DNA from 2 places in the Paraburkholderia sp. SARCC-3016 genome. Region 1 is predicted to be linked to the other one. Evidence: predicted binding sites of a transcription regulator. Region 1 holds the regulator's gene; the other holds the start of a gene.

Evidence for each region. Region 1 encodes FliA, which starts transcription of late flagellar genes. Its sites were predicted from a motif close to CTAAAGTTTNNNNNNNNNNNGCCGNTA; they were not measured.
Region 2: motA (flagellar motor stator protein MotA) is a predicted target of FliA. The motif match lies at 2,351-2,377, and genes of this name have one in related genera.

What each region holds. Positions count from the first base shown of each region.
Region 1 is NZ_JAVHZD010000016.1:143,964-148,175, forward strand. It holds gene flhF (flagellar biosynthesis protein FlhF) at 1-536, shown strand, start outside; gene QYH69_RS17720 (MinD/ParA family protein) at 529-1,398, shown strand; gene QYH69_RS17725 (RNA polymerase sigma factor FliA) at 1,423-2,154, shown strand; gene QYH69_RS17730 (GSU2403 family nucleotidyltransferase fold protein) at 2,283-3,320, shown strand; gene QYH69_RS17735 (flagellar protein FlgN) at 3,334-3,780, opposite strand; gene flgM (flagellar biosynthesis anti-sigma factor FlgM) at 3,879-4,212, opposite strand, start outside.
Region 2 is NZ_JAVHZD010000006.1:166,363-170,574, forward strand. It holds gene QYH69_RS08460 (EAL domain-containing protein) at 1-1,355, opposite strand, end outside; gene motA (flagellar motor stator protein MotA) at 1,443-2,300, opposite strand; gene motB (flagellar motor protein MotB) at 2,554-3,528, shown strand; gene QYH69_RS08475 (GNAT family N-acetyltransferase) at 3,624-4,212, opposite strand, start outside.

The DNA.
Region 1 (4,212 bases):
TTCTCGGCGTGTCGGTGCACGCGGTGAAGGACGGCGCGGACCTGCAGCTCGCGCTGTCCGAGCTGCGCAACAAGCACATCGTGCTGATCGACACGATCGGCATGAGCCAGCGCGACCGCCTCGTGTCGGACCAGATCGCGATGTTGAGCCGCGCGGGCCAACCGGTGCAGCGTCTGCTGCTGCTGAACGCGACCTGCCACGGCGACACGCTCAACGAAGTCGTGCAGGCCTATCAGAGCGCGCCGGACAAGCAACCGCTCGCCGGCTGCATCCTGACCAAGCTCGACGAAGCGACGAATCTCGGCAGCACGCTCGATGCGGTGCTGCGCTACCGCCTGCCCGTGCACTACGTCTCGACCGGCCAGAAGGTGCCGGAAAACCTTTACGTCGCGACAAAGAAATTTCTCGTTCGCAGCGCGTTCTGCATCCCGCGCGATCATTCGCCGTTCGTTCCGCAGGAAGACGACGTGCCGGGTCTGCTCTCCGCGCTGTCCGCACGCTCGACTGCCGAGCAGCATGAGGTCCGGTTTGGCTAAGTTCGTGTCCGATCAGGCGGAAGGACTGCGGCGCCTGCTCGCGCGCCACGGTTCGCGCGCGATCGCGGTGACCGGCGGCACGGCCGGCGTCGGCTGTTCGACGACCGTCGTCAATCTTGCGGCGGCGCTCGCGGCGCAGGGCAAGGACGTGCTCGTCGTCGACGAGCATGCGGGCGAACCGCACGCGATCGTCGCGACGCCCAACGGCGCCGCGGCCGAGCGCTTCGTCGCATTTACGCGCGGCGAGCTGGCGCTCGATGCGGCGACCGATCGCCATAGCGCGGGCTTCGCGGTGCTCGCTGCGCCGCGCAGCCATCGCGACATGTGCAAGCCGTCGCAGCTGGCCGCGGTGTTCGACAGCACGGCCGATGTCGTGCTGATCGACGTGCAGTTCGAACGCGACGGCATGCTGTCCGACCTCGCGCTGCAGGCACACGACCTCATGATGGTCACGCGCGTGGCCGCGCAGGCGATCACCGATACGTACGCCTGCATGAAGCGTCTGCATTACGCGTATGCGATCGCGCAATTCCGCATGCTCGTCAATCACGTGCACAGCGTCTCCGATGCGCAACTCGCGCTCGACAACCTCGCGGCCGTCGCGGGGCGTTATCTGACCGTGGCGCTCGAAGGCGCCGGCTGCGTCGCGGCGGACCCGCTGATGACGCGCTCCGCGGAACTGTCGCGCTGCATCGTCGAAGCATTTCCTTCGGCACCTGCCGCGCGCGACTTCCGGCACCTTGCCGCGGAATTGCAGTACTGGCCGATGCGGCCAGCGATGTCATCGCGCGCGCCGTGGGCGGCGAGCGCGGCAGTCACGACGGCATCACACGCCGAACAACCGTCCGCACAACACGCCTGACAGGCAGCGGACAAGGGGAGCTCGATGTACAACGCTCAAGGAAAGATTTCTCAGGCCGACGTTCTGACGAAATACACGCCGCTGGTCCGGCGGCTCGGTCTGCAGCTGGTGGCAAAAATGCCGGCGAGCGTGGACCTCGACGATCTGATTCAGGCCGGCATGATCGGCCTGCTCGACGCCGCGAGCCGCTACAAGGAAGATCAGGGCGCGCAGTTCGAAACCTACGCGAGCCAGCGCATTCGCGGCGCGATGCTCGACGAGCTGCGCAGCAACGACTGGCTGCCGCGCAGCGTGCGGCGCACGTCGCGCGAGCTCGAGATGGCGGTGCACCAGGTCGAGCAGCAGCTCGGCCGCGCGGCCAGCGAAGCTGAAATCGCGCAGCACCTGAAGATGCCGCTCGACGAGTATCAGTCGATGCTGCAGGACCTGCACGGCAGCCAGCTCATCTATTACGAAGACTTCGACCGCTCCGCCGACGACGAGCCGTTCCTCGACCGCTATTGCGTCGATCACTCGGACCCGCTCTCGGCATTGCTCGACGAGAGCCTGCGCGGCGCGCTGATCGAGGCGATCGAGCGGCTGCCCGAGCGCGAGAAGCTGCTGATGTCGCTGTATTACGAGCGCGGGATGAACCTGCGCGAGATCGGCGCCGTGATCGAGGTGAGCGAATCGCGCGTGTGCCAGCTGCATAGCCAGGCAGTCGCGCGGCTGCGCGCGCGCTTACGCGAAATGGCGTGGGCGGCCGAGGAGAGCTAAAAAGGGCGTGCCCGCCTGATAAGGGTCCAGCGCGAGTTTATACCCTACAATGCAACGATAGGGTATAAAAGGGCGCCGGCTGGTCTTATACCCTACAATGCAATCGTAGGGTATAAATTTCCGCCGCCATGCCGACCTTCTACAACGATGCGCTGCAAACGCTGTACGCCTCCGTTGCGGAGCGTGCCGCCGCGCAAACGCAAATCCTGCTTCATTCTCCGGGCTCTGCGTCGATCAAGTCCGTCGCCGGAAAAAGCTACGTTTACTGGCGTGTCTATCTTGCATCGGGCAAGCGGGTCGAAACCTCGCTCGGCCGCGCGGGCGAGCCGGCAACCAACGCCACGCTCGACGCGAAACTGCAGGAAAGTTTCGAGATGCGCGGGCTTGCCGCCGACGTTCAGATATTACGCAAAGCCGGTTTCGCCGCAGCCGACAATTCCGCCGCCCTTACCATCGCGACGCTCTACAACGCGGGCATTTTCAGTCACGGCGGCGTGCTCGTCGGTTCGCATGCGTTCGGCGCGCTGCTAAACGGACTCGGTGTGCGCATGTCGGCGAACTATCGGACCGAAGACATCGATATCGGCAGCACCGGCGCGATTTCGGTCGCCATTCCGCAGAATCGCAGCTTCCTCGACATTCTGCGCGATAGCAGCCTGCCTTTTCTCGAAGTGCCGGAACTCGACGCGCGCCGGCCCGCGACGTCGTTCAAGGCGCGCGGGCAGCCATTGAAGGTCGATCTGCTCGTGCCGGGCACCGAAGCGTACGAAACGAAACCGCTGCCGCACCTGCGCGCGCATGCAACGGGACTGCCGTACTTCAGATATCTGCTGAACGAGCCCGTGGCCGGCTTTGTGCTCGGCAAGGAACATGCGGTTCCGGTCACCGTGCCGGATCCCGCCAGATTTGCGCTTCACAAACTGGTCGTCAGCACGCTGCGCGGTCCGGGGTTCGCCGCGAAAGCCGGCAAAGATCGCCGCCAGGCGGTGGTGCTCATCGATGCGTTGATGGAGCGCTACCCGGACTCGCTGGAAGCGGCGGCGGAAAGGATCGAGAAGAAGGCGCGGCCGCGTGTGTCGACGGCCGCTGCGCTTGCGGTGAACTTTGAACTGGATGTGTCGGAGCGTGCGCGCGATTTTCTCGCGGACCTGAGCCGCGCCGCCTGAAGCGCGCGTGTGCCTACAGCCCCGAATACATCGGCACCTTGCCGTCCGGGCCGTAGAACGTCGATGCCTTTTCGGGCGTCCCGCGCAGCACCGCCAGAATGCGGCGGTTGTAGTCCATGCGCGTGCGGATCATCAGGCCGTTGTTGAAGTTGAGCTTGCGGGCGCGTTCCGCCGATTTCTGCAGCAGGCCCCACTGCTCGTTCAGGCGCGCGTCCTCGGCTGCGGCGAGATCCATGCCGCGCTTGCCCGCCGGCAGGCCGCGTTCGCGCAAATGGTTTTCGCGCGCGCGTTCGAGCATCGCGAGCTTGTCGGCCATCGAGGTTTTCTGCTCGACGATCGGCTTCAGGATTTCGCCCGGATACGCCGTGGTCAGCGCTTTCTGTTCGACGGCGAGCAAGGAGGCAAAGGCTTCGACGGTCGCGTATTCGTCGATGATGGTGTCAAGCAGGGCGTCTTTCATCTCTCACTCAAACGTTAAACCGCCCGCATGACGCAGGCGACGCAGGTTTCTACATGCGTCCGCCAGTGAGAGCGCCCCGAGAAAGAACGTTCGGACGCTCAGCTGCCGGACGGCTGGGTGCCTTGCAGCAGGCTGCGTGCGGTTTCGAGCACGCCATCGGCAATTTTCGACGCATCGATTTTCAACGAGCCGTCGCGGATTGCCTGCTTGATCGATTCGACGTGGGCCGTATCGATATCGGCCGGGCTCGATGCGCCGAGCGCTTGCAGATGGCCCGCGAGCGCCGACAGGCTGACGTCCGCGGCCGCGCCGCCGCTCGAGCTCGGGGCTGGCGTACGCGCCGTGGCGGCGCCGGCAGCGGCGGCTTCGCCTTGCTGGCCGCGCTGCACGCCGTTGCCGAGCGGCGCCAGATTCGGGTTGGTGCTGGAATCG
Region 2 (4,212 bases), on a different contig from region 1:
AGTTCGCGATCCATGCTCTCTTCGAAGAAGCGGCTTGTGCCCTTGCCCTCGCGCTTCGCGCGATACATCGCGATATCGGCGGCACGCAGCAGCGTCTCCGGGTCGCGGCCGTCGTTCGGTAATGCGGCAATGCCGATGCTCGCGCCGACTTCCACATACAGTTGGCTGTCCGCAATGAACACCGGCTTGCGGATCGCCGCCAGCAGGCGGTTGGCGAGCTGCATCGCCGCGTCCGCGTAGGCAAGTGGGTCGGTTTGCGCGACGATCGCGAATTCGTCGCCGCCGAGGCGCGCGATCGTATCGCCTTTGCGGACCACGTCCTCGAGCCGGCGCGCGATCTCGCACAGTACGAAGTCGCCGGCGGCGTGGCCTTGCAGGTCGTTGACCGGCTTGAAGCGGTCGAGGTCGATCACGAGTACAAGATAAGCCTCCGGCGCATGCGCGACATGGTCGACCGCCTTTTGCAACTCCGCGGCGAGCACACGCCGGTTCGGCAACCCGGTCAGCGGGTCGTGCCGCGCGAGCTGCCGGGCGTGCGTCTCGGCTGCCGTCAGTGCGCGGTGTGCCGCTTCGAGGGCTTGGGCATTGGCGCGGAACACATCGAACGCGTTGGCCATTTCGCCGATCTCGTCGTTGCGCTCGAGTGCCGGCATGGGCACGTTTCGATCGCCCGCGGCGAGCCTCGAAAGCGAACGGGTGATCGTGCCGAGCGGGAATGCGATGTCGATATGCACGCGCGCGACGAGCCAGATCGCAAGCAGGATTGCCGCGACAACGGTGATCACGAGCACGCCGATCGCATGGTCGACGAGCCGGTCCACCGAGGCCGCCCGCGCGTGCGACGTCACGCGGTTCGCTTCGATCAGGCGATCCGAGAGCGCTTCGGCATCCTGATAGCGCGCCTGCAGCGCGCCGTTCATGCCGGCGGGCGCGTCGATGTCGCCGTCGACATCGGCTGCGATCCACGCATCGTGCGCGGCGAAATAGCGCGCGAGCGCGTGGCGCAGCGGCACGATGTTCGTTTCGCCGTCGTTGCGCATCAGTGCGGCGTAATGCGACAGCTGAGCGAGAATCGCACGCCGGTGCCCGGCCGCGAGCGCTTCGGCGCGCAGGCGCATATCGGCGCTACGCGCGAGCGCGCGATATCCCTCGGCTACTCTGAATTCCTCGAGGCTGTCGCCGAGCTCGTCGATCGTTTGCGTGGCCGCCAGCCATTTGTTGTCGATCTCCTCGGTGATCCCGTCGACGACCGTCAGGATCAGCGCCGAAACGACGGCGAGAAAGATCAGAAGACCGCATAGCGCGCAAACGAGGAGCGTGAGCCGCGCGCGGATCGAATTTCTGAACAGCTTCATGGCAGATGTCGGCATGCGGTTTCTACCGCAGGTCAGCGCTGGAAAGCATCACCCCGGTGCAGCAGCTGAAAACGGGGCAGCGTCGGCTCAGGCCGACTTCGGCATTTTCGTTGCGCGCACCGCGTCGTCGAGTTCCTGGAAGCTCGGCCGGTCCGTCGTGAACAGCACCTTTCTACCGAACTCCACGGCAATCGGCGGCGCGTAGCCGTTCAGCGACGCGAGCAGCACTGCTTTGACGCACTGGAACGGCTTGGCCTGCGCGCGCGCCTTCGCGTGGAGCAGATCGGCAAGCGGACCGATGAAGCCGTACGCGAGCAGGATGCCAAGAAACGTTCCGACGAGCGCGGCCGCGATCATTTCACCGAGCACGGCCGGCGGTGCGCCGACCGAGCCCATCGTGTGTAAGTCGGATCGTAGCCATGTCGTTCTGTGAGCCAAGGAGTTGGTAGAATGTTTTGTCTTCCTAAGACCGCTTGGCCTCCGACTTGTGTCGAGCTCTTCGTCCATCAGATCCTGCATTTCGAGCACGTTGACATTGCCGCCCGACATCATGCGCAGATAGTCGACGATAAAGACGAGCAGGTGATGGTCTTCCAGCACGTGCGAATACTTCTGGAAAAGCGGGCTTTGCCCGGGCGCGTCGACGTCCGCCTCGAGCGCCATCATTCCTTCCTTGCGCGCTTTCTGCAGCAGTTCGTAGAGCAGTGCGATCAGTTCGAGATACTGCGCCTTCGTATAGCGGCCGCCCTTGAAGCACGACGGCAGGCTCTTCAGGGTTTTCACGAGTGTTGTCGCCGGGTTGCCGACCACGAACGCGCCGATCGCCGCGCCGAATATACAGAGCAGCTCGAACGGTTGTATCAGCGCCGGTAGATGCCCGCCCACTCCGACGAAGCTCCCGATCACGGAGCCGACTACGACGATCCAGCCAATTGCGACGAACATCTGTTTTCTCCAGGCCGACTATCCGGTGATATCTGCATCACTAACTTTGTTAACGGAATGTGACTTCGCGACTGAAGGGTATTTGATTCACTTTTTTCGCATCATTCCTGTCCCTTTAATCGCGCACCAGAAGGACGCGAAGCGCTTTCATCAGAGCAGGCAGCGCGCGACCTGATTGAATTTTTAAGGGGCACTATTCATTCCGCGCCCGGTGCTGCCGTCATACGGTGCAAACAGGACGGAGGCAACCGCAATGGCTCAAAACCAGAAACCGGAGCGCTCGTCGGCGGGCGCGGCGACATCGATCATCGTGCGGCGCACGAAGAGAGGCGCGCATGATGCGCATCACGGCGGGGCGTGGAAGATCGCGTATGCGGACTTCGTCACGGCGATGATGGCCTTCTTCCTGCTGATGTGGCTGCTCGGCTCGACCTCGAAGTTCGACCGCGAGGGCATTCAGGATTACTTCAACACGCCGCTGTCGAGCATGCTGGGCGGCAAATCGGGCAACGGCAGCGCGGCCTCGAGCGTGGTCGAAGGCGGCGGTCGCGATCTGTCGAGCACGCGTGCCGGCAGCGGCACGCCGATGCGGCAAACCGCGGCGCCGGCCTCGATCAGTGCCGAAGCGGCCGAGGCCAACCGGCTGTCGCAACTGAAGCAGCGGCTTTCCGCGCTGATCGAACAGAAGCCGGAACTGAAAGCGTTCAAGGATCAGATCCGCATGTCGATCACGAACGAGGGTTTGCGCATCGAAGTGGTCGATTCGCTCAAGCGTCCGATGTTCGCTACCGGCAGCGCGAAGCTCGAAGACTACGCGGCCGAGATCCTGCTGCAGATCGGCAGCGCGCTCAACGAGGTCGACAACCGGCTGTCGATCGCCGGCCACACCGATGCGGTGCCGTATTCGGGCGGCCCTGCCGGGTATTCGAACTGGGAGCTGTCGAGCGAACGCGCGAACGCCGCGCGGCGCGCGCTCGGCGCCGGCCATCTCGACGAAAAACGTTTGTTGCAGGTACGCGGCCTCGCCGACGTGCTGCCGCTCGAACGCGGCGTCGCCGATGCGCCGATCAATCGACGTATCAGCATCCTTGTGATGAACAAGGCGGCCGAGCGCGCGTTCTTCAACGAAGCGGTCGCGTCAGCGCCCGCGGGCGGTGCGGGCGCCGCCGACGCCGGCCTTTCGGCAGGGGCCGACAAGCCGGCTGTGATCGGCGTGCGCGTGCCGTAAGCGCGCAACTGAGCGGGCAACCGCGCGGGCAACTGAGCGGGCAACTGAGCGCGCAACGTTCGTCGAATGCGCGCGCACGATGACGAACGACGGCCTCAGGCGGATGCATGTTTGCGCGGGTCGCGCCACATGGTCCAGACACGAGGACCATCGCGCAGGCTCAGTTCGGTTCGGATGCCAAAGCCATGGCGCTCGTAGAACGCGAGATTCGCGTCCGATGCCGCTTCGAGATATGCGCCCGCGCCTGTTTCGTCGCAGACCGCAAGTTCCCGCTCGAGCAGCTTCGTGCCGATGCCGCGCCCTTGACGCGGCGGGTCGACGCCGAGCACGCCCAGGTACCAGTAATTGCCGCGCGGCGGCGCCGCGCTTTCGAGCGCGGACATCACGGTCAGCGCCCGTGCGGACTGCCGGCCGAAGGTGCACACGATGGCAGGCAACAGACGCAGATTCTGCAGCGCCGACAACGGATAACGCCTCGGCGGAAGCCATAGCGCCGCGGCATTGAGCGTATCGGCCGTCACGACCATGCCGAGCGTCGTGAAGACGTTCAGATAGATCCGGTACACGCGTTCGAGGCGCGCGAGGCGCGTGCTTTCGTCGGGCAGCACATAGGCGGCGATCGGGTCGCGCTCGAACGCGCGAGCCAGCATTCGCCTCAAGGTCCGGTCGACTTCGGTAGCTGGG